Regions from separate parts of the Marinococcus tarijensis genome, predicted to be linked through region 2. Evidence: predicted binding sites of a transcription regulator. Region 2 holds the regulator's gene; each other region holds the start of a gene.
What was found. Region 2 encodes LexA, which represses DNA repair genes until DNA is damaged. Its sites were predicted from a motif close to CGAACATATGTTCG; they were not measured.
Positions count from the first base shown of each region.

Region 1: a site for LexA is predicted at 4,428-4,441, ahead of uvrB (excinuclease ABC subunit UvrB). Genes of this name have one in related genera too.
Region 3: a site for LexA is predicted at 2,011-2,024, ahead of ACTTK7_RS08340 (type IA DNA topoisomerase). Genes of this name have one in related genera too.

Region 1 covers NZ_JBQOJA010000006.1:53,798-61,855, forward strand. Annotated here, with positions in the region: gene uvrA (excinuclease ABC subunit UvrA) at 1-2,359, opposite strand, end outside; gene uvrB (excinuclease ABC subunit UvrB) at 2,367-4,343, opposite strand; gene ACTTK7_RS04990 (hypothetical protein) at 4,538-5,731, opposite strand; gene ACTTK7_RS04995 (S41 family peptidase) at 5,792-7,252, opposite strand; gene ACTTK7_RS05000 (YitT family protein) at 7,504-8,058, opposite strand, start outside.
Region 2 covers NZ_JBQOJA010000009.1:79,494-87,551, reverse strand. Annotated here, with positions in the region: gene ACTTK7_RS07330 (hypothetical protein) at 1-200, shown strand, start outside; gene ACTTK7_RS07325 (hypothetical protein) at 270-563, shown strand; gene ACTTK7_RS07320 (hypothetical protein) at 585-911, shown strand; gene ACTTK7_RS07315 (hypothetical protein) at 1,086-1,385, shown strand; gene ACTTK7_RS07310 (hypothetical protein) at 1,427-1,705, shown strand; gene ACTTK7_RS07305 (hypothetical protein) at 1,835-2,149, shown strand; gene lexA (transcriptional repressor LexA) at 2,200-2,826, opposite strand; gene ACTTK7_RS07295 (hypothetical protein) at 2,985-3,227, shown strand; gene ACTTK7_RS07290 (YneB family resolvase-like protein) at 3,255-3,914, shown strand; gene ACTTK7_RS07285 (DUF896 domain-containing protein) at 3,982-4,221, shown strand; gene tkt (transketolase) at 4,409-6,394, shown strand; gene ACTTK7_RS07275 (YneF family protein) at 6,590-6,814, shown strand; gene ACTTK7_RS07270 (ABC transporter transmembrane domain-containing protein) at 6,875-8,058, shown strand, end outside.
Region 3 covers NZ_JBQOJA010000011.1:73,021-81,078, reverse strand. Annotated here, with positions in the region: gene ACTTK7_RS08355 (nucleoside hydrolase) at 1-705, shown strand, start outside; gene ACTTK7_RS08350 (DUF2584 family protein) at 763-1,005, shown strand; gene ACTTK7_RS08345 (2OG-Fe dioxygenase family protein) at 1,053-1,859, opposite strand; gene ACTTK7_RS08340 (type IA DNA topoisomerase) at 2,062-4,218, shown strand; guanidine-I (ykkC/yxkD leader) riboswitch at 4,250-4,348, shown strand; gene ACTTK7_RS08335 (DMT family transporter) at 4,445-4,786, shown strand; gene ACTTK7_RS08330 (DMT family transporter) at 4,786-5,103, shown strand; gene ACTTK7_RS08325 (DUF1516 family protein) at 5,220-5,558, shown strand; gene ACTTK7_RS08320 (potassium/proton antiporter) at 5,739-7,211, shown strand; gene ACTTK7_RS08315 (AEC family transporter) at 7,268-8,058, shown strand, end outside.

The DNA of each region.
Region 1 (8,058 bases), on a different contig from region 2:
GTACATCGGCAATGTTTTTGCCTTTGTATTTAATTTCGAGCGTTTCACGATTGTAGCGCTGACCGCCGCACTCTTCACATGTGACATAAATATCCGGAAGAAAATGCATTTCTATTTTGATAATACCGTCGCCTTTACACGCTTCACAGCGTCCGCCCCGGACGTTGAAGCTGAAGCGTCCCTTCTGGTAGCCGCGGATTTTCGCTTCGTTGGTCATCGCAAATACCTCACGGATATTATCAAATACCCCGGTATAGGTCGCAGGGTTTGAGCGCGGCGTCCGGCCGATCGGCGACTGATCGATATCAATCACTTTTTCAAGCTGATCGATACCTTCCACGCTTTTATGTGCGCCCGGCTTCTGTTTACCGCGGTGAAGCTTCTGCGAAAGCACCTTGTATAAAATATCGTTGATCAGCGTACTTTTCCCGGATCCTGAGACACCGGTAATCGCACTCAGCAGGCCGAGCGGGACATCTGCATTCGTACGCTTCAGATTATTTTCCACTGCGCCTTTTACTTTCAGCCAGCGGTCGGAAGGCTTACGCCGTTCTCCCGGGAGCGGAATAAATTTTTTTCCCGCTAAATACTGACCGGTCAAGGAGGCGTCGTTTTCCTTCAATTCCTCTGGTGTACCTTCTGCAATAATGTGACCGCCGTGGCGGCCGGCCCCGGGGCCGATGTCAATGATATGGTCGGCAGCAAGCATGGTATCCTCATCGTGTTCAACGACAATCAGCGTGTTTCCAAGATCACGCATGTTCTGCAGCGTCTGTATCAGCCGGTTGTTGTCCCGCTGGTGAAGGCCGATCGACGGCTCATCGAGAACGTAAAGGACACCCATCAGTGCCGAACCGATCTGGGTAGCCAGCCGGATGCGCTGCGCCTCCCCGCCTGACAGCGTACCGGCAGAACGGCTCAGGGTTAAATAATCGAGACCGACATTAATGAGAAAGCCGAGCCGTTCATTGATTTCACGCAGAATCAAACGGGCGATCTCCATTTCTTTTTCCGTTAGATCGATGTTTTCGACATACGTATACGCCTGCTGTATTGAAAGGTCCGTCAGCTCCCCGACGTGAATATTCCCAAGAAGCACAGAACGCGCCTCAAGGCTCAGGCGGTGGCCTTTACACGTCGGGCACTGCTTGTTGCTCATATACTGCTGCATCTGTTCACGGGTAAAATCCGATCCGCTCTCACGATAGCGGCGGGAAACGTTGTTGAGCACGCCTTCAAAATAAATCTGGCGCTCCTGGACCTGGCCGCGTTCATTTTTATGACGGAAGGTTATTTTCTGCTGGCCGTTGCCTTCGAGCAGTATTTCTTTATGCTCTTCCGGAAGATCTTTAAATGGCGTGTCCATATCAATATTAAAGTGATCACAGGCCGAGCGGAGCAGCTGCGGATAATACTGGGAGCTGATCGGCTCCCATACAGCGATGGCATGCTCCCGCAGCGTCCGGTCCGGATCGGGAACTACAAGGTCGCTGTCCACTTCGAGCTTGCTGCCAAGACCGTCACAGGTCGGGCAGGCGCCGTATGGACTGTTAAAGGAAAACATTCTCGGCTCAAGCTCCCCGATCGAAAATCCGCATTCCGGGCACGAGTGATGTTGGTTGAACCGCATTTCCTTTTCACCGACAACATCAATCAGCACCTTCCCTTCCCCGAGTTCGAGGGCTGTTTCCAATGAATCCGCGAGCCGGGACTCCACCCCGTCTTTAATGACAACGCGGTCCACCACTGCTTCAATATCGTGCTTTTTATTTTTTTCGAGATTGATTTCTTCTCCAACGTCGCGCATTTCTCCGTCCACGCGAATACGCACCAGCCCTTTTTGCTTCAGCTGGTCCATCACCTTCACATGCTCTCCCTTTCTGCCGGCAATAACCGGAGCGAGAATCTGCATTTTCGTCCGTTCGGCATAAGCCATCATCTGGTCAACCATCTGGGAAATGGTCTGGGAGGTGATCGGCACATGGTGGTACGGGCAGTAAGGCGTACCAACTCGCGCAAATAAAAGCCGCAGGTAGTCATAAATTTCCGTCACGGTGCCGACTGTGGAGCGCGGGTTCTTGCTCGTCGTTTTCTGATCAATCGATATCGCCGGGGACAGCCCTTCAATGGAATCAACGTCCGGCTTTTCCATCTGCCCTAAAAACTGGCGGGCATACGCGGACAATGATTCGACGTACCGGCGCTGTCCTTCAGCATAGATTGTATCGAAGGCGAGCGAAGATTTCCCGGAGCCGGATAATCCAGTCATGACGACCAGCTGGTCCCTAGGAATTGTCACGTCAATATCTTTTAAATTGTGGGACCTCGCCCCCTGAATCTTAATGTTATCTGCTGCCATTCGTTGGTCATCCTTCCGCTTTAAGTTCTAATACCATATCGCGCAGTTCGGCTGCGCGTTCAAACTGCAGGTCTTTGGCCGCCTGTTTCATTTCGTCTTCCATTTGGTCGATTACTTTTTTCCGCTCCGTCTTGCTCATTTTATCGAGAGCCGGTTTATCAATATCAGATGAATCCTCTGAGCTGACTGTTGCCTGGATCAGGGCAGGGATTTCTTTTTGGATCGTTTTTGGTGTGATGCCGTATTTTTCGTTATGCGCTATCTGGATCTCGCGGCGACGATTCGTTTCACTGATCGCCACATCCATTGACCGCGTGATTTTGTCTGCGTACATAATAACATGCCCGCGGTCGTTCCGGGCAGCACGACCCATCGTCTGGATAAGGGAGCGTTCCGCGCGCAGAAAGCCTTCCTTGTCTGCATCCAGAATGCCGATCAGCGACACTTCCGGAATATCGAGCCCTTCCCGGAGAAGGTTGATGCCGACCAGAACATCAAACTGGCCGAGACGCAGCTGGCGGATAATATCGATCCTCTCGAGCGTTTTAATGTCCGAGTGCAGATACTTCACCCGGATGCCGAGCTCTTTTAAATAGTTGGTCAAATCCTCCGCCATCTTCTTGGTGAGCGTCGTTACGAGCACCCGCTCGTTTTGCTCCCGGCGTTCATGAATTTCGCCGATCAGGTCATCGATCTGTCCTTCAATAGGCTTCACTTCCACGGTAGGGTCAAGCAGACCGGTCGGCCGGATAATCTGTTCGATAACTTCCGGTGCGTGTTCAAGCTCATACGGTCCCGGGGTCGCGGAAATGAACATCGCCTGGTTAATCCGCTCTTCAAATTCATCAAATTTCAGCGGGCGGTTGTCCATCGCAGACGGAAGACGGAAGCCGTGGTCTACGAGCACCTGCTTTCTCGCCTGGTCCCCGTTGTACATACCGCGCACCTGCGGAAGCGTAACGTGGGACTCATCCACCACGAGTAAAAAATCATCCGGAAAATAGTCAATCAATGTATACGGCGCATCCCCCGGGTTCCGGAAGGTCAAATGCCTCGAATAGTTCTCGATGCCGGAGCAAAAACCCATCTCCTGCATCATTTCAAGGTCGTAATTGGTACGCTGTTCGAGCCGCTGCGCCTCAAGCTCCCGGCCGTTCGCCCGAAACTTTTCGAGCTGTTCCTGAAGCTCCTGCTGAATATTTTTAATGGCCCGTTCCATTTTTTCTTCCCGGGTCACAAAGTGGGAGGCCGGGAAAATGGCAGTATGCGAGCGTTCACCGATAACCTCACCGGTCAGGGCGTCCACTTCAGTGATACGGTCGATTTCATCGCCAAACATTTCAACACGAATGCAGTGCTCGTCTCTTGAAGCCGGAAAGATCTCGACGACATCGCCGCGCACGCGAAACGTCCCGCGCACGAAATTAATGTCGTTACGCTCGTATTGAATGTCCACGAGCTTCCGGAGAATCTGGTCCCGTTCAATCTCCATGCCGGTCCGGAGCGAAAGCACCAGATCCCGGTACTCCTCCGGAGAACCAAGGCCGTAAATGCAGGAGACACTGGCGACAATAATAACGTCTTCCCGCTCAAATAAGGCGCTCGTCGCCGAGTGCCTTAGTTTGTCAATTTCATCGTTAATACTCGCGTCCTTTTCAATAAATTGGTCTGTCTGCGGTACGTAGGCCTCCGGTTGATAGTAGTCGTAATAACTCACAAAATATTCCACCGCATTGTTTGGAAACATTTCCTTAAATTCATTATATAACTGCCCGGCCAGTGTCTTATTGTGCGCCATGACAAGCGTCGGCCGGTTTACTTCTGTCAGCACGTTGGATACTGTGAACGTTTTGCCGGTCCCTGTAGCTCCGAGCAGTGTCTGGTATCTTTCGCCGTCGCTCAACCCTTGAACCAGCTTTTCAATCGCCTGCGGCTGGTCGCCCGCCGGGTTATATTTACTAGCCAGTTCAAATGTTTCGTTCATATTAGTCCCTCACTTCCTGTCTGCGTTCCGGTCATATGTCTATTTACTATACCACATGAAGATTGGAAAGAAACAACATAAAAACGAACGTATATTCGCTATTATTATTGTACTCCACTCCCCGGTAATTGCAAAGAAAACGACATTTCCCCTGCATCATGCAAAAAAACAGAACCCGGCAGGGGGGTTCTGTTTTACTGGGCCGTATGCATGCTTTCCGGTGCCGTTCGTTCTTTATTAATCATCAATATCCCAAGCTGATGGTGCTGATTGCTGTAAAGCGCCGCCTGCGCCTGGCGAAGCTCTCCGTTAATATCCTCCACGTCCAGCCGGCAGTAGGCGGAATTTTTCTGCACCGCCCGGTACAGGCTCGCTTCATCATATACTTTTTCGCTGTTCACCCGCCGGATAACCTCACCTGCTTTAATATGCATGCGGTCTGCCGGAGACTCCGGCAGGACAGCGAGTACGGATATTCCGTCTCCGCGGAGCGTATAAAGAAAATTGCTTTTAGCTGAACTGCCGGCAGCAATGGTTACCCATTCCCGCAGCAGAATCAGGACAGCCGTAATTACCGGAATAACCCATCCGCTGTAAAAATAAGCAAGTGCTGCACCGGCGCCGGTAAGGACAGCGATTCGTACAACCCACCACCCGGCCGAACGCACCTGCACAGCTGCCAGACGGTCGAAGGTTTTCATCCGTATGCCGATCACTGCCGGCAGAAGAAGAAGAGAAAAAGCGGTCCCGCCCGGAAGCAGCGGCCACCAGCCTCCTGCCTCAACAGCGCTCCCCGGAATAAACAGAAATACCGGGAGCATCCAGAGGCGGTGCGTGATCTGACCTCCAATCGGCTTGCCGCGGCGGCTGACTGTCCGTATCGGAGAAAAGAACTTTGTCCCGTTCCAGACAATCAGTATTCCTTCCGCAAGCGTGAGCACTGCGAGCCAGACCATCAGAGAAAAAGCATCAAAGCCATTTCCGAGCCAGGCTGCGTCAGAGAAAAACGGTACCGCAGCCCCGGCAGCATCAAGCGCCAGAGCCGCTAAGAATGACGTTCCCCACACGTGCAGAGCGGTCAGCCAGCGGTGCAGACCTGATACTGCCAGCAGGGCGCTGATCACTATTGCAAGCACGATTGTTCCCAGAGGCAGTGAAATGCCCGTAACAATGGTGACGACCGAGACAAAAGCAGCGATTACGATCGCCGGAATAACACTCATCGTCATTTCCATCAGCATTGGATACATTTTAGCCTGAAACATTTTCCGTTCTCTTTTCACTCGAAGATAACCAACCATAAGCATGGCTGCTATCATTATGTAAGTCAGCGGGTTCAGAAAAAACCACGCTAACGCAGGACCAATTTCATCGATTATTCCCTGCATCCACTATTTCCCCCTTTTCTTTGGACCGGGCAGAGCCCGGCCACCGGTATCAGCCTTCATTTATTTTTCTGCGACTACATCAAGCGCGCGCTGCAGCTGCTTATCGTTATCCCGGTTCTGGACATTTTCAAGCACAAAATCGTTCAGCGCATCTGCTGTTTCCGGCGTCAGCGTTCCGGTGGCTTCCAGACCTTCCTGTTCCTCCTGGAAATCCTGTACCGCCGCTTCGGTTTCTTCGCTGTAGTACCCGTCTTCACGTCCCGGATCGAAGCCGGCCCCCTTTAAGAGGGTCTGCGCAGTCGCAATATTTTCTCCAGTCGTATCCGGCTCCAGGGCTTCCTCAATGGACAAAATAGATGCCTGGAAATAGTCCGGCTGCTCCTGCTCAATGGTCGGCTCCACGCCTTCTTCATTAATCCAGTTTCCATCCGGTGTCAGCCATTTGGAAACAGAGAGCTTCACATCGCTTCCGTCATCCAGTTCCATTACCTGCTGGACCGTTCCTTTGCCATAGGTACTCTGCCCTACCAGCTCAAAGCTTCCGGACTCCTTCATTGCAGCTGCCAGAATTTCAGAAGCAGAAACACTTCCCTGGTCAATCACGCCGACCACCGGGTAGTCTTTGTTCTCCTCTAAGGATGAGGTCACCTCTGAAATTGTGCCCTCCCGGTCTTCAATTTCGACTACCGGCTCTCCGCCCGGAATAATCATGCTGCCGATGTCTTCCACCGCGTTCAAATATCCGCCCGGATTTCCACGGACATCAATCACCAGTCCGTCAATGTTTTCACTCTCCACCTGCTCGAGCTGGGTTTCGAATTCATTGGCTGTATTTTCAGAAAATGACGATACATTCAAATAACCGATGCTTTCCCCGTCCTGTTCGATCACTTCGCCCTCTACGGTTTCGATCGGAATTTCATCGCGCTCCACTTCAACATTAAAAGGCTCCCCGCTTCCCCGCTGTACGGTGAGGTTCACGTTCGTTCCTTTTTCTCCGCGGATTTTCAGGACCGCTTCATTGAGCTCCAGATTTTCTGTGCTTTCTCCGTTAATTTCCAAAATATCATCATTTGGCTGAAGTCCGGCGGCTTCTGCTGGAGAATCATCGATTGGAGAAACGATAGTTACCGCGTCCCCGGATTTATTTACTTCAGCTCCAATGCCTTCGAAGGACGACTCCAGTGACTGCGTGAATTCCTGTGCTGTGCTTTCACTCATGTAGCTGGAGTGAGGATCATCGAGTTCTCCGATCATTCCTTCGATAGCCCCCTGCACCAGCGCATCGTCATCCACTTCTGTCATGTATTCGGAGTCGATCAGATCATATACAGAACTGATTTTATTTAAGTCTTCTTCTGACACGTTTTCCGTTCCGCTGTCCGAACCGGATTCGGACAGTGCAGGTGAGTTCGCCCCCGACTCTCCTCCCCAGACAGAAGCACCTACGGCCGCGCCTCCGGTCCCGGCTGCCGCTGCTGTGACCAGAATTGCTGCCGTCACTTTGATGTTTTTCTTCATCTATTTCACTCCAGCTTTATTAAAGTCGTAACCAAACCACAGACTATACGAAAGAGGAATCAGCTGCACGAGCTGTTCCTCCGAATCGAAAACGACGAGCCGTCCCTGAACCTGCGAAGCGGGTCAGTTCGATGGTGTCACGCAAGTGGCGTCTTTCATCGAACTTCCTTACAACAAGGGTGGCTCCGCTTTTCTTTAGTGTAGCATGAACTTCTATGGTTCTGAAACACAATGTTGGCGCTTCCGCTTTTTTACACAGAGTTGCCCTGATTTTCAAATCCCTGGCCAAGCACTTCTGAAGCGTTGCTTACAACCACAAAGGCTTCGGGATCCTGCAGCTGGATCACACGCTTCAGCCGGGTGACCTCCCCACGGTTGACGACGCACATCAGCACCGGACGCGCATCATTGGTAAAGCCCCCACGTCCTTCGAGTTTGGTTACCCCGCGGTCCACTTCTTTTAAAATGGATTTGCGTACCGTTTCTTCGTGCTTTGTAATCACAAAAGCCACCTTGGCATAGCCCAGACCGGTCTGCACGACATCAATAGTTTTTCCGGTAACAAATAACGAAATAAGGGCATACAGTGCGAACTCCAGGCCAAATATGAATGCCGAGCCCGTAACGATCAGCCCGTCCATAATAAAAACTGAGGTACCGAGCGTCCCCCCGGCGTATTTATGAATAATTTGAGCTAGAAGATCCGTCCCTCCAGTCGAAGCACTCGCGCGAAACACCAGTCCAAGACCAAAGCCCACTCCGATTCCGCCAAATAACGCACCGAGCAGCGGATCATCGATGCCGAT
Region 2 (8,058 bases):
TCGAGCGGGGGGAAATCGGTGCCGAATGGTCGCCGGTGGATGAAATCGAGCAGGATCGTTTTCAGGAGCTTGCGGAGCACGGATACGTTACGTATGACGACGCCTCCGGAGAAAAAGACCAGGCGGTTTACAGCGGCATTAAAATCACAAAAGAAGGCCAAGAGCTTTATGAAGAATATAAACGGCAGGTAGACGAATAGAACTCACGCTTCCCGCGGGCGGTTTTATACAGGCCGCCTTTTTAAAAGAATGACACTCAGGAGGACGCGATGCCGACATTAGCACTTGAGGCTGTTAAAACAGTCTCCACAAATGAAGTTATTCATGTCAATGAAGGGCAGCTGCAGGCAGGCGGCGGGCCGCTTGAACGCTGGACCGTCTCCATTACAGACTGCGACAACGAGGAATTTTTCCACCAGGCATTTGACAGTGCTTCTCCTGCGCTGGATTTGTATTTTTACACCCGGGAAGGATTTCAGTTTGGCGGCCAGGTTTACATCACCCGGGCAGATGAGGAAGGCATTGAGCTTGAAGGAAGCAGTGCGCTCCAGGAACAGTCGTAATTGGATAAAAGGAGGATAACGATGGCACAGGAACCGGATTTTTCTCAGGAAGGACTGAAAGGCTACCGCGTGCGCCCGCTCCATTTTGCCGGCGAATCAGTCGAAGTGTATCAGGACGAAGAGCTCGTGCTGCTCGTGCAGGTGACTACATCGGCGATGGCAGCCGAAGCAAGTTTAAAGGAAGAAAATGTACCGGACTGGTTATGGAAAATCGGCATGGATTATCTGAAGCAGGAAGAGCCGACGGAAAGAAAGCGTCTCGTCATCACTGTTCAGGACGTGACGGACGGAGAAGTAAACAAAGCGTATGATAATTTATTAAGAGATTTCGAAGCGCCCTCGAGCTGAGAGGGTGCTTTTTGTTTTTATTTATATAGAAGAAATTGGCTGAAGGTTTCTTTTTCCAGTAGGAACACTGAGAAACGGTTTTCACTGACACGAGTAGGAAATTCTTTCTGAAAAAAACGGCCGGGCGTCTTCTCGAACCGAAAAAACTGTGGTATAAATAAGTGGAGGGGGTGGATGACAGTGGCTTTAGTGGAATTCAAATGCAGAACGCAGCCGCAGGTGACCTATAGCAGTGACGGTCATGAAATTCATTACAAGGTGATTGAATACGCCGATGGCTACGAAGTGGTGCTTCATTCGATGAGTGATTTTCAGCCGGCCGATGAAAAACTGTTATTTCATCAGGGAAGTCAGGTCATTCACGCCAAAGAGCATACTTACGTATTAGATACCTGCGATTGTGTGTACAGCGGTGGCTCCGATGAAACCATCGATCATTCGATCTGTCACAAACCGTATTCTAAATCCATGTAATCAAACGCTAAGCGGAGCTTTCCTTCCCGGGAGGCTCTTTTTTGTGGCGGACGCAGGTGCAAAAAATATTCCGGAAAACAGAAAGGGGCATACAAATGCTGCATTTTGAAAAGAAGGACCTTCACAATTTAAACCACGCGGAGGCGCCGTATGTATACATTTACCAATACGGAAAAACGGACATCAGTAGCCACCCCTCCGACAGCAGCCGGGTGGGGCTGTCCAAGCAGGGAATGATGAAGCTGGTGAATTACTGGATCGAGGAAGGCAACCTTGATGATAACGACAAGCAGCAGATTAAAGAGTGGCTCGACCAGTAACCCTTCAGGACACGTGGGGGAAATTCGGGTTTAGCAGGAGAGGTGCAGGGAAAAGGAATCACAATTCACCAATAGAAAAACGAGCTTCAGGCACGTATGTGCGCCGAAGTCGTTAAAGGGGGAATCGTGATGGCACGCCTGCTTGACTTTTATCACGGACCGTATGAAGGCAGCCCGGGAGAGTCTGAACATTTTAATGGACCGGTGCTTCACATCTTTGAGGGCGACCAGCTGCTGCTGTCGATGCAGATTACGGCAGAAGCACTCCGGAAAGATGAACTGAACGTAGACATGACAACGGTGTATGAATGGCTCTGGCACCGGGGGCTCGAATTTATTGAACAGGAAAATATTACGTCAGCCACGGTGATAGTGATTACCGATAGAGATGTCGAAGGAAATCAAATTGTTACGTCATACCGGACGCTTGCATGCCGGGCATAATACAAACGGGGCCGCCTGCTTTGATAAAGCAGGCGGCCCCGTTTATGTGATTAAAAGATGGTGCGGAAAACGCCGGTCACTCTGCCGAGTATCGTACAGTTTTCTAAAATGATCGGATCCATGGTGGCATTTTCAGGCTGCAGCCGGATAAAGTTTTCTTCTTTATAAAACCGTTTAACTGTCGCTTCCATTTCATCGGTCATAGCGACAATAATATCGCCGTTATCAGCGGTCTGCTGCTTTTGAACGACGACAAGATCCCCGTCAAAAATGCCAGCCTCTATCATACTGTCCCCCTGAATGGTAAGCATGTACACCTGTTCCTCGTCGGTCACCATGCGCTCCGGAAGAGGGATGTATTCTTCTACATTTTCCACCGCAGTGATAGGCTCCCCGGCCGTGACTTTACCGATCACCGGCACGTACACAGCTTTGCTTTCGTGAATCGGCTCGCTGCCCTGGTCTTCAAGCTCAAGCACTTCAATTGCCCGCGGCTTGGTCGGGTCACGGCGGATTAAATTTTTGTTTTCAAGGCGGGCGAGGTGCCCGTGCACCGTTGAACTCGAGGCGAGCCCCACGGCTTCTCCGATCTCCCGGACCGAAGGCGGATAGCCTTTTTCTTTTACTTCTTCTTTTATATAATCAAGAATTTGCTGCTGGCGCTTGGATAGCTTCATCTCCGCACCTCCTTTTGAGGAATTTTTCTGAGTAAAGTATAGCATGAGGGGAACAAAAACGCAAACACCCGTTCTAATATTTCTGTTGACGGGAACAGGTATTCTGGTATACTGGATGAATATAGGAACATACATTCTCATTCAGGGGGAACATGCATATGAATAAACTCAAAACTTTCACTTCAACGGACTGGACGATGCTTGCCTTATTTGCATTCGCGCTTTTATTTTTGGTATATTCAGCGGACGCTTCGATCACTCCGGACACGCTGGGCGGCACGGAAGCAGACCGTTCGGCAGAAATCGTCTATGAACAGGAGCATCCGGTTTTAAAGGACAGGCTGGGCTATCAGGAGCAGCCGTGGGAACGAACGGTTTCGTTTGACGCTGCCGAACAGTAAAACACGAACGGAAAGGACCGCAGACAAATGAAAACATGCATCATTTACGCCCGGGTAAGTACGGAAAAAGAAGAACAGCAGTCCTCGCTTGCCAGGCAGCAGGAGGAGCTGGAAGCTCTTGCGGCATCAAATGGCTGGACGGTGCAGCAGACCGTGACAGAACAGGAGAGCAGCTATTCCGTGGAGAGGGACGGACTTCTCCGTGTGTTTGAGCTCCTCGATGACACCGGGGCGGACACACTGCTGATCACCGATGACACGCGGCTTGGACGTGGAAATGCTAAAATTGCCGTGCTCCATGAGCTGCAGAAAAGGGGTACGTCCATCTATACGGTGAAGGATGACGGGGAGCTTGAAATTGCAGATACCGATCATATGATTATGGAGATTTTATCCATTGTGGAAGAGCATCAGCGCCGTCTGCATAATTTTAAGATTAAGCGGGGGATGCAGCGGGCGGTGGAAAACGGGTATCATCCGGAAGAAAACTTCGGGTTGAGCCGCAGCGGCGGCCGGAAGAAAATAGAGGTGCCCATTGAAGAAATCGTTAAGCTGAAACAGCGGGAGCTGACGTTTAAAGATATCGCTCTGACGCTCCGGGGCCTTGGCTACGATATTTCCAAAGCGACGGTGCACCGCCGTTATAAAGAATATGAACAGCAGCGTGCGGATATAGAACCGCAATGATTTGTTTGCGGTACGGCGCTGTTTTTAATATAATAAAAAAGGAACGCCATTTTAAGGGAGGCAACTTATGCTTTCGAAAGAAAAAATTGACCGGATTAATGAGTTAGCCAAACGTCAAAAATCAACAGGGCTGACAGCTGAAGAAGAAGAAGAACAGCATGCGCTGCGTCAGGAATATTTAAGCAAATTCCGTTCTTCGTTTAAAAACCAGCTTGAAAACGTAAAAGTGGTGGATGAAGAAGGCACGGATGTAACTCCAAGCAAGCTTGAGCGTGTGAAACGACGGAACCGCAGCTTCCGACATTAAGATAAAAGAGAGGCCTGGTCTTAACAAAGAGCAGGCCTTTTGATTTTCTTCTTTCTCTGTTAACACGCTTGTGTAATCGTTTTAAAACCTTTATCATAAAAGCGTACAAGAACACGGAAATTCCCGCGGGGTCAACTCACAGGTACGGGTTTCCACCCAAAAATACATACAGTGGAGGGACATATGCATGGCAATTAGCACAGAACAATTAGCAATTAACACGATTCGGACACTGTCCATCGAAAGCATTGAAAAAGCCCAGTCGGGCCACCCGGGGCTTCCGATGGGAGCGGCGCCGATGGCGTACGCGCTCTGGACCAAATCCATGAACCACAACCCGGCCAACCCGGCATGGTTTAACCGCGACCGCTTCGTGCTGTCCGCCGGACACGGATCGATGCTCCTATACAGCATGCTGCACCTGAGCGGCTACGACCTGTCGCTCGAGGAACTGAAAAACTTCCGCCAGTGGGGAAGCCAGACGCCGGGCCACCCGGAATACGGACACACCGCCGGCGTGGAAGCAACCACCGGCCCGCTCGGCCAGGGACTGGCCATGGGCACCGGGATGGCGATGGCCGAGCGCCATCTGGCCGCCAAATACAACACCGACGATCACGCCGTGGTCGACCATTTCACGTACGTGCTCTGCGGCGACGGCGACCTGATGGAAGGCGTGGCATCGGAATCGGCGTCCCTCGCCGGCCACCTGAAGCTCGGCAACCTCGTCGTGCTGTATGACTCCAACGACGTGTCGCTCGACGGCGCGCTCCACCAGTCGTTCTCCGAAAACGTGCTGCAGCGCTATGAAGCCTACGGCTGGCACACGATCTTTATCGAGGACGGCAACGACGTCGAGGCGTTGGAAGCAGCAATCGAAGAAGCGAAGCAGTCCCCGAAGCCATCCATGATCGAAGTGAAAACGGTGATTGGCTACGGAGCACCGAACAAAGGCGGCACGAATGCGGCCCACGGGGCGCCGATCGGTGACGAGGAGTACAACCTGGTGAAGGAAGCCTACCAGTGGGACTACGATGCGTTTCACATCCCGCCGGAGGTGACCGAGCTGTTTGACGAGGTCAAGCAGGCCGGGGCGAAGGCCGAACAGGAATGGAACGAGCGGTTTGATGCCTACAAGCAGGCGAACCCGGAACTCGCTGAAGAGCTCGAGCAGGCGATTGCCGGGAAACTCCCGGAAGGCTGGGGTGCCCATCTGCCGGTCTTTACGGATGAAAAAGTGGCGACCCGTGCCGCCTCCGGCGATGTGCTGCAGGAAGTAGCGGCCGCCGTGCCGTCCCTGTTCGGTGGATCGGCCGACCTGGCCGGCTCCAACAAAACGCTGATCAAAGCGGAGAACGATTTCAGCCGCAACGACTACACCGGCCGCAATATCTGGTTCGGGGTCCGCGAATTCGCGATGGCGGCAGCCGTGAACGGCATTCAGCTGCACGGCGGCCTGAAGCCGTTCGGCTCGACGTTCCTCGTCTTTTCCGATTACTTGCGTCCGGCGCTGCGCCTGAGCGCGTTGATGGGGCTGCCGCTGACGCAGGTATTCACGCACGACAGCATCGCGGTCGGCGAAGACGGTCCAACGCACGAACCGGTCGAACAGCTGGCGGCGCTCCGGGCGATTCCGAACCTGAACGTCATCCGCCCGGCGGACGGCAACGAAACGGTCGCTGCGTGGCGCGTGGCAATGGAAAGCGAATCGACGCCAACGGCGCTCGTGCTGACCCGCCAGGGCGTACCGACGCTCGAAGACACGAAGGAAAAAGCGGTCGAAGGCGTCCGCAAGGGAGCCTACGTGATCGGCGAACAGGCCGAAAAGCCGGATCTCCTTCTCGTCGCTGCCGGCTCGGAAGTGTCCCTCGCGGTGGACGCGAAAGCCCAGCTGCAGGAGGATGGCTGGACGGTCAACGTCGTCAGCATGCCAAACTTCCATGCGTTCGATCATCAGTCCGAGGACTACCGCCGCTCGGTGCTCCCGGACGGTGTACCGGCGATGGCGGTGGAAATGGGATCGTCCTTCGGCTGGTACAAGTACGTCGGCTCCCACGGCGCCGTGTACGGCATTGACCGCTTCGGTGCGTCCGCGCCGGGCGGGGAAGTCGTCGAAAAGTACGGCTTCACGCCGGACAAGGTGGCCGAAGCAGCCAGACAGTTGATCAAATAATCATGTGTTGAGGAGAAAGCAGCCCGCCGGCTGCTTTTTCTTATTTTCATCCGGTTGAAAAACGGGCACCGGTGCTGAATCTTTCGAATCGGTGCTTTCTTTACATAAAAGAATGCGTTATAATAAACAAGGTCTGTTTAGAGACACTAACAACACACACATATATGTTAGGTATTCGGGAAAGGGGTAAGACACATGGGCTGGCTATGGTTAACAATTATCGGCATTGTCATTTTACTAGTTGGTGTAGCCATCGGTTTCTTTATCGCAAGAAAAACGATGATGAACTATCTGAAAAAGAATCCTCCTATTAATGAACAAATGCTGCGCGTTATGATGATGCAGATGGGGCAGAACCCGTCCCAGAAGAAGATCAACCAAATGATGAAAGCAATGCAGCGACAACAAGATAAGAAATAACGGTCAGCACCCTTCTAGCTTCTGGAGGGTGCTTTTTTATCCATAGAGAGGATGAGAGGGATGCGCGCTTTTTGGGATTTACGCTGGTTTTTCTGGCAGGAGCGGTTCAAGTACAGCTTCGGGATTCTTCTGCTCATTATTGTGGCCCTGCTTTCCCTTCTGCCGCCGTATGTGGTCGGGGTGGTGGTCGATGCGATCGAACAAAACCGCCTGACGACCGGCATGCTTGCTGGCTGGATGGGAGCGATGATTGCGGCAGGGATATGCATGTACGTGCTCCGGTACGTCTGGCGTATTATGATTTTCGGCTCCTCGCTCCATCTCGGCCGGACGCTCCGCTACAATCTGTATCAGCACTTCACGCGGATGAGCAGCGATTTTTTTGGACGGAAACGGACCGGGGATCTGATGGCACACGCCACCAACGATATTACCGCGGTGCAGATGATGGCCGGGCAGGGAGTTTTAACGATTGTGGATTCGCTCGTCATGGGAGGATTCGTCGTTCTGGCCATGGCGGTCGGCATAAGCTGGCAGCTGACGCTGATTACGCTCCTGCCGATGCCGCTGATGGCTCTGTTGACAAGCTGGTACGGCCACCTGCTTCATCAGCGGTTTGGTGCTGCCCAGCAGTCCTTTTCGCAGCTGAACAACCGGACGCAGGAAAGCATTTCCGGCGTAAAGGTAACAAAAACGTTCGGGTACGAACGTGAAGACATCGAAGCGTTTGATGAGCAGTCCCGGGACGTGGTGGACAAAAACGAGCGGGTCGCCCGCATTGACGCCCTGTTTGATCCGACAATCACCCTTATCATCGGCGTATGCTATCTGCTCGCGATTGGCTTTGGTGCCGGCTATGTGAACGACGGGACGATTACCATCGGGCAGTTAACGACGTTCAGCGTCTATTTGGGCATGCTCATCTGGCCGATGCTTGCGTTTGGGTGGTTTTTTAACATTATTGAACGCGGGCACGCGTCGTATGACCGCATTCGCAGCCTGATGGCTGAGCGGACTGACATTACCGACCAGAAGGCCGGAGTGGAGGACGTGCCGGCTGGGGCAGTGCAGATAGACATAGATGAATTTTACTATCCGCGGTCGGAAACGAGCGCACTGCACGATATTCACGCGTCCGTGCAGCCGGGACAAACCATCGGGATCGTCGGGCGGACCGGCAGTGGGAAAACGACGCTTTTGCGGCTGCTTCTCCGGGAGCTGAAAAGCGGGGACGGAGCCATTAC
Region 3 (8,058 bases), on a different contig from region 2:
CGCAAGGCGGAGCACGCTCCTTCTATCCACGGTGAGTCCGGTCTGGATGGACCAGAGCTTCCGGCGCCGGCACATACGGTGGAGGAAAGACATGCAGTGGACGTAATGGAAGATCTGCTGCTTCATTCAGAGGAAGAGATTACCGTTATTGCGACCGGCCCGCTCACCAATATTGCCATGCTATGCCGTAAAAATCCGAAGGCCGCTGGTCGTATTCGCCGCCTGTCGGTTATGGGAGGCGGCACGTTTGGCAACTGGACACCTGCGGCAGAGTTTAATATTTATGCAGATGCAGAAGCAGCAGAAATCGTTTTTTCAAGCGGCATCCCAATCACGATGTGCGGCCTTGATGTCACTCATCAGGCGTTATCATCCGAGGCTGTGGTGGAACGGATTAAAGAGATACCAACAATGGCGGCCCAGTTTACGTATGAACTGCTTGATCACTTCCAGCGTGCCTACCAGGAGCGTTTTCATCTCGCGCTCCCGCCGGTTCATGATCCGTGCGCGGTGGCAGTGTGTCTGGAGCCGTCCCTGTTTACATTTGAATCAGCCGAGGTAAAGGTGGAAACTGCGGGAAAGCATACGTACGGAGAAACGGTCATTGATGCTTCCGCTGCTGACGGGCCGGTGCAGGTCGCAGTGGAAGTCGATAATGATAAATTTTGGGATTTAATCGTACAATCGCTTAAAAATCTGCCATAATGGAAATAGAAAAGTAAGCGTTATAATTAAAGAGACAAGGGAGCAGGAGGGACGCATATGGGTTTTTCTGTAGAAATGAACTGGGAAATTATTACGAATAAACAGGCCGAGCGCCTCGATGAAAAAAATTTCCGGCTGATCAAAGATAATTATCAAATGTTTCCGCTTGATCACCCGCTTCCCATTCACACCTTCGCCGAAAAGGTGCCGTTTGGCAAGGCGGTTATACACCGGGTGGAATGGGAATCCCACCGCACCACAATTGAATATGAGCTTGTGTCCCTAACCTCGGTCAACTAAGCGGACAAATAGTGAGCCCCCGGCGCGTGCTGCGCCGGGGGTTCGGTTTATACATAATCCATATTGTCTGTATCACCGTGCATGCTGCGGATTTCATCCGGATTGGCAACGACGGTCGGCTGATAGTCAATTAAGATGGCTGAGCGCTCTCCGGGCCCGTCCTCCGGTCCTTTACGGACGGAGCCGACGTAATGAGTGACCAGTGGATCATACACCCCGTAGGACTCAAGCGGGCGGGTCATGTAAAAGGAGTCGGTGATTTTTTCCTTGTCAACATCCTCCGGCATCTGTCCTCGGACCTCCGGAACAGAGATGACGTTCCGGGCGCCTTCGATATTGCGCCGGCGGATCAGGTGGGCAAATGTAAACGGCTCGCCGTCCTGATGCAGCGTGTTTGGCGAAGAAAAAGCCTCGTCCTTTTCCGATTCCACGTGAAGCTTCACAAAGTGGACGCCTGCATGAAAAGGCATCAGCGCATCTTCGCGCGTCCAGAATGTCTGGCGGAAATTAAAGGCAATCAGTGCTTCGAGCAGCCGGTTGTTCCTGATGTGTTCAGGGATTGCGGGGAAGCGGCGGCTTGCATCGGGATATTCCGGATTGAACGACCCCTGGAAATAATCGTAGTAGCTTTTGCCGTTTTTAACCGTTTCCGGCAGCCATTCGATCCGGTGGGTGCCCGGGAAAATGACGGCGCGGCCGTACTGCCGGTAGCGATTCAGATCCGGGGCATAGTCGTCGGCCGGAAGGTCATCAAAGGCGGCGGTGAGAGCAGCAAGGTCTGCGTCGCTGTAGCTGTCATGCAGTATATCGGCTAAATCGTAGTATTCGTATCCATGCTGTTTTAAAGGCTTCATTTGTCTATTTCTCCTCCCGAATGATGGTTTCTTCGAGTGGAAGCGTCCTTCCATTGTTTTCACAAATGCTAGTGTATCACGCCCGGCCGAAGTTGAGTATATGAAAGCCTGGCTTCGTCTTTCGTTTTTGTGACAAATTCATTATAATTAAAGAACAAATGTTCTTGAATTCAAAGAAATCAGCGAAGAGAGGAATTTCTTTATGCCAGTTATCCTAGCGGAGAAGCCGTCCCAGGCAAAAGCTTATGCGGCCGCATTTCAAATACAGGAGAAAAAGGACGGCTATATGCGGCTGAAGCCGTGCAGCCTGTTTCCGGAAGGGGCGGTGCTCACCTGGGGATTTGGTCATCTGCTCGAGCTCCGGGCCCCGGCCGATTACGAGTCCTCCTGGAAAAAATGGTCGCTCGATACCCTCCCGATGCTTCCCGCCCATTTCCGCTTCAAGCCTAACCCCAGGGCATTCAAGCAGCTGAAGATTGTCAAACAGATGCTGCAGGAAGCCGACAGCATTATTATTGCGACCGACTGCGACCGGGAAGGCGAGAACATTGCGCGCAGCGTTATCGACTATACGAAAACGTCTCATAAACCAACCCGGCGCCTTTGGATCAACAGCCTCGAAAAGGACGAGGTGTATAAAGGGTTCGAGCAGCTCCGGGAAGGTGCAGACTATCTCCCTCTTTACGAGGAAGCACGGGCCCGCCAGTTTTCCGACTGGATTGTCGGCATGAATGCGAGCCGTCTGTATACGCTGCTGTTAAAGCAGAAGGGCATCAATGAAGTGTTCAGCGTCGGCAGGGTCCAGACGCCGACACTCAAGCTTATTTACGACCGGCAGAAGGAAATTGAGGCGTTTGTGCCCGAGCCTTACTGGGAGCTTGAAGGAACCTTCCGGGCGGAAGCAGGAGAGTATAAAGGAAAGTATAAAAAGCGCTTCGGCTCAAAGGAGGAGGTGCTCCGGATCTGGAAGGAGCACGGACTGAAAAAGGATACCGAAGGCACGGTCAGGAGCGTCAAAAAAGAAGAAAAGCAGGAAAAGCCCCCGCTCCTTCACTCGCTCTCGAGCCTGCAGACGACGATGAACAAGAAATATAAAATGAGTCCGTCGGCTGTGCTGAAAACGGTGCAGAGCCTGTATGACGAACCGTTAAAAGCTGTTTCCTATCCGAGAACGGACACCCGCCACATCACATCAGGGGAATTTAACTACTTAAAAGGAAATCTCTCCCGGATGCAGGAGTGCATGAACGTCTCCTTCGAGCCGGCGTCCACCACTCCCTCGAAGCGGTTTGTAGACGGAAGCAAAGTTCAGGAGCACCATGCGATCATTCCGACTAAAAAAGTGCTGAGCCAGACTCAGTTTGAAAAGCTGAACCGGGCCCAGCAGCAGGTGTACAAAGAGGTCATGAACAGCGTGCTGGCGATGTTTCACCGAAACTACGTATACGAAGAAACGACGGTGGAAACGGACGTACATGGGCTTATCTTTGAAAGCAAAGGCCGGGTGGACCGGCAGCTGGGCTGGAAGGAGCTCTTTCCGGCGCCGAAGAAGAAGAAAGACCAGGAGGACAATACTCTTCCCCCATTAGCCGAAAAAGAGCAGGTTGAAGCATACGTCCAGGCAGCTGAAAAAGAAACCCAGCCGCCAAAGCCCTACACCGAAGGACAGCTGATCAACATGATGAAGTCCTGCGGCAAATGGATCGAGGATGATGAAACGTCTAAAAAAGTACTGCAGGAAACAGAAGGCCTTGGGACTGAAGCGACGCGCAGCACCATTATTCAGACGCTGCAAAAGCAGGAATATATCCGGATTCAAAAGAACATTGTGGAAGTGACCGCCAAGGGCCGTGCACTGTGCGAAGTAGTGGAGGGGACGCTTTTGTCCAAGCCGCTGCTCACCGCGAAGTGGGAAGCCTTTTTGAAGCAGATCGGCAGCGGGGAAGCGAATAAGGAAGCCTTTTTAAAGCAGACGGAGGCTTTCACGAAAAAACTGGTGGAAGAAGCGCCGGCAGGCATAACGAATATGCAGACGAAGCCGGATCAGGTCGCCTCCTCCAAAAAACAGCCGCAGCGTGCAGAGCCAATTGCCCTCTGTCCCGTATGCCAAAAGGGACAGCTGATGGAGCGGAAGTCCTTTTACGGCTGCAGTGAATATGCGAATGGCTGCAAATTCACCGTCCCGAAAACGTTATTGAAAAAAAGAATTACCCAGGCGCAGGTTAAAAAGCTGTGTGAAAAAGGGGAAACCCAGGTGATTAAAGGATTTAAAGGCAAAAAGCCGTTTGACGCCAAATTAAAACGTAAAGAAAATGGCGTGGAATTTGTGTTTCCAGCTAAAGACAATGCCTCGTCGTAGACAATATCCGGAAATTTGATATACTGTGAGGCAGAATGTTTTCTAGGGTTCCGCGGCATTGCCGGTCTGGTCCAAGAGAAAACCCGCAGACGAATAGTTTGCGACACGGAGGGATAAAAACCCGGGAGATCTTCGCTGCGAAGACTTTCCGGGTTTTTTCGCGGTTAAAGCTGTAATGAATATTTCCGGGAAATAATTAAGAAAGCACCGGCAAGGAGGGATTGTAATGGGATGGATCAACGTCGCGGCAGCGGCAGCATTTGAAATTCTCTGGGTCGTGGGCTTGAAGCATGCCTCGGCCGGATGGGAATGGGCAGGAACGCTTGTGGCTATCGTACTGAGCTTTCTCTTTTTAATCCGGGCGGGCGAACACCTGCCGGTAGGAACATCATACGTGGCCTTTGTGGGTATTGGGACCATCGGAACGACGGTTCTTGATATGATCTTTTTCGGCCAGCCGTTCGAATGGATCAAGCTGGTCTTTATTTTCATGCTGATTGGAGGCATCGCCGGGCTTCATACAGCCTCCGGGCGTGCCAAAGCAAATGAAGGGAGCAGTAGACAGTGATGACATGGCTGTATTTGATCGGTGCGGGTATTTTTGAGATGATTGGTGTTTCGATGATTAATGAATGGATCCAAAAGCGTGTCATCTGGCCGCTGCTGTTAATTGCTGCCGGGTTTGGAGCAAGCTTTTTTCTCCTTTCCCTTGCGATGCAGACGCTCCCGATGGGGACTGCCTACGCTGTCTGGACAGGAATAGGGGCAGCAGGCAGCGCACTGTTTGGCATGCTTTGGTACAAAGAGCCGGCAAACACGGGCCGGCTTATAAGTATTGCGGTGATCCTTGCTTCTGTGGTGGGCCTGAAGCTGATAGCGCCATAAAACGTTCAAAAACAAAAGCTTTTATGGCTTGAGCACAGGCTTTATTTTGATTATAGTTACACTCAGGTGAAGCATTTGGAGCAGAAAAGCAATGAAAAATGAAAGGAGGAAAACATATGGATCTTCAAAGTATTTTGTATGAGGCACATTCAGGTTCGTGGGCATTTTTGATTATATTCTTTTTGATCAGCTACCTGTTTCCGAAACAAAAAGTGACAATGATGATTGAGCGGCTTTTCGTGGTTATCATGGTTCTTTCTGGTGCAGGCATGGTGGCGCTGTATGGCTTCCCGCTCCTGTCCATTATAAAAGGGGTGCTGGCCCTGATATTTATCGGGGTAATGGAAATGATGTTTGTCCGCCGGCGGGCAGGCAGAAAACACGCCATGTTTTGGATTATATGGGTCATTTTATTCGCAATTATCCTTTCTATCGGCTACGATGTGATTGGGTAATACAGAGAGCATGCTGCAAAAACAGCATGCTTTTTTATATGCGTGCATTTTTGGGTATAGAAGAGATAGACTAGAGCTCCCTGAATGCAAGTATTTTTTAAACAACCATTACATGTATCATGCAAGTAATACATAAAGAAGCCATAGACAGCTGTGGCAGGGGAAAGGAGGAAAAGGGCATTGTTTGAAGGAAACGCGAACGTGGATTCATTTATATTATTAGGAGCACTTCTGCTTATATTAGGTGTCGTCGTGACAAAATTTTCGACACGTCTCGGCGTACCTTCGCTTATTTTGTTTATAATTCTAGGTATGCTGATGGGAAATGATGGTTTTGGCATTATTGACTTTGAAAATGTCCAGCTTGCCCAGACTGTCGGGATTATAGCCCTGATTATTATTCTGTTTGAAGGGGGTACTCAGACAAGGTGGCGTGACATTAGGCCGGTGGTGGGGCCTTCCGTAACGCTCGCCACGTTTGGTGTCCTGTTTACAGCTGCTCTGATGGGGGTGGTGGCAAAGCAGCTGCTCGACCTGAGCTGGCTTGAAGCGATGCTTCTCGGAGCCACAGTCGGTTCGACAGACGCCGCAGCCGTCTTTGCTGCCCTGAAAGGACGGAGCATTGATAAAAAAATGGGGTCCACCCTCGAAGCGGAGTCGGGAAGCAACGATCCGATGGCCGTGTTTTTAACGCTCTTCTTTATTGAATTAATTTTGGCGGATTCGCCGAACGTCTGGCTGTTATCCGGCGCTTTTTTCTGGCAGATGGGCGCTGGTCTTGCGATGGGCGCCCTGTTTGGCTGGGCAGCCTCGTGGACCATCAACCGTATCAACCTGGACTCAAGTGGTTTGTATCCTCTATTTGCGATCGCTTTTGCACTGTTAACCTACAGTGTGACCTCGAGCATGAGCGCAAGCGGGTTTTTGGCAGTATATGTAGCAGCCCTATTAATAGGAAACTCTGATTTGATCTACCGTCAGCCGATTTACCGGTTTAACGAAGGAATGGCGTGGATGTCTCAGATAAGCATGTTTATCATCCTGGGTCTCCTTGCGTTTCCAAGAGATATATTGACATGGTCAAACATCACGATGGGGCTCATTTTATCAGCGGTGTTAATGTTTTTGGCCCGTCCGCTGGCTACGTTTTTGTCGACTTCCTTTTTCGGCTACAAGCCGAAGCAGAATATATTTCTATCCTGGGCGGGACTGCGCGGGGCGGTGCCGATCATTTTGGCTACATACCCGATCGTAGCCGGTGTGGAGTCGGGCAGCCAGATTTTTAACGTTGTCTTCTTTATTGTGCTGACATCTGCGCTGATCCAGGGAGCGACTATCGCTCCATTAGCAAAGTGGCTTCACCTGTCCGGTCCGCTCCGGGAAGCGCCGACTCATTCCCTGGAGCTGGTGTCACTTGGAAAAGCGAACGCAGAAATTATGGAATTTCAAACGAATGAAGCGACACCGATTGTCGGCCAGACGCTTCAAAGCATTGAATTTCCAGCCTCTGCGCTGATCAGCGCGATTGTAAGAGACGATGAACTGGTTACTCCAGTTGGTGAGACGGTAATCAATGCAGGTGATTATTTGTATATTCTTGTATCGCGTAAAGAGAAGCGTATTTTAAAGCAGATGCTCCGACACGATTACTAGCGGAAAGGGCCGGTATTAAGGTGCATTAAATTTAAGGAAAGAAGGAAGGGCTCCGCATGAGTGTGCTGATCAATGTATTGATCCCAATCATTTTAATATTTGCGATTGGCTATTTGCTGCAGAAAAGACAGGCAGTGGATATTCGGCCGGTGTCGGCTGTCGCTCTTTATGTATTGACGCCCGCGCTTGTTTTCCGGACTTTCTATGAAAGAGAGCTGAACAGCGATATGCTGTCGATGGCTCTGTTTTCTGTGATATTTTTGGCGGTCATGACCGGGCTGATCAAATTAGTGTCTTTTTTGCGTCAATGGCCAAAAGCCAATGAAACCGGCATGATGCTGTCCACTGTGTTTATGAATGCGGGCAATTACGGTGCTCCCTTAATCGCTTTTGCGTTTGGCGATACAGCCTTTGCCTACTCTATCGTTTTTATGGTTATCCAGACGATGCTGATGAATACTGTAGGCGTCTATATCGCAAACAGCGCGAATATGGATGCAGCCGACGCGTTTCGCACGGTGCTGCGGATGCCGGTATTTTATGCACTGCTTGCGGGCATCCTCTTCCAGCTGACAGGAATACCGATCGGTGCGACCTATTATGAAGCTCTTGATATGCTCGCGAGCGCAGCGATTCCGGTAGTTATGATTATACTGGGCATGCAGCTTGCACGCATATCCGTAAAACGCATGGATTGGAAGCTTGTAAGTGCAGGCACGTTTTTGCGGCTTATATTTGCCCCGGCTCTTGCTTATGTGATTACTCTGCTGCTGCAGACGAGCGATACGCTGACGACCGTGCTGGTTGTTTCAACAGCGATGCCGAGTGCAGCAACGATGGCAATGAT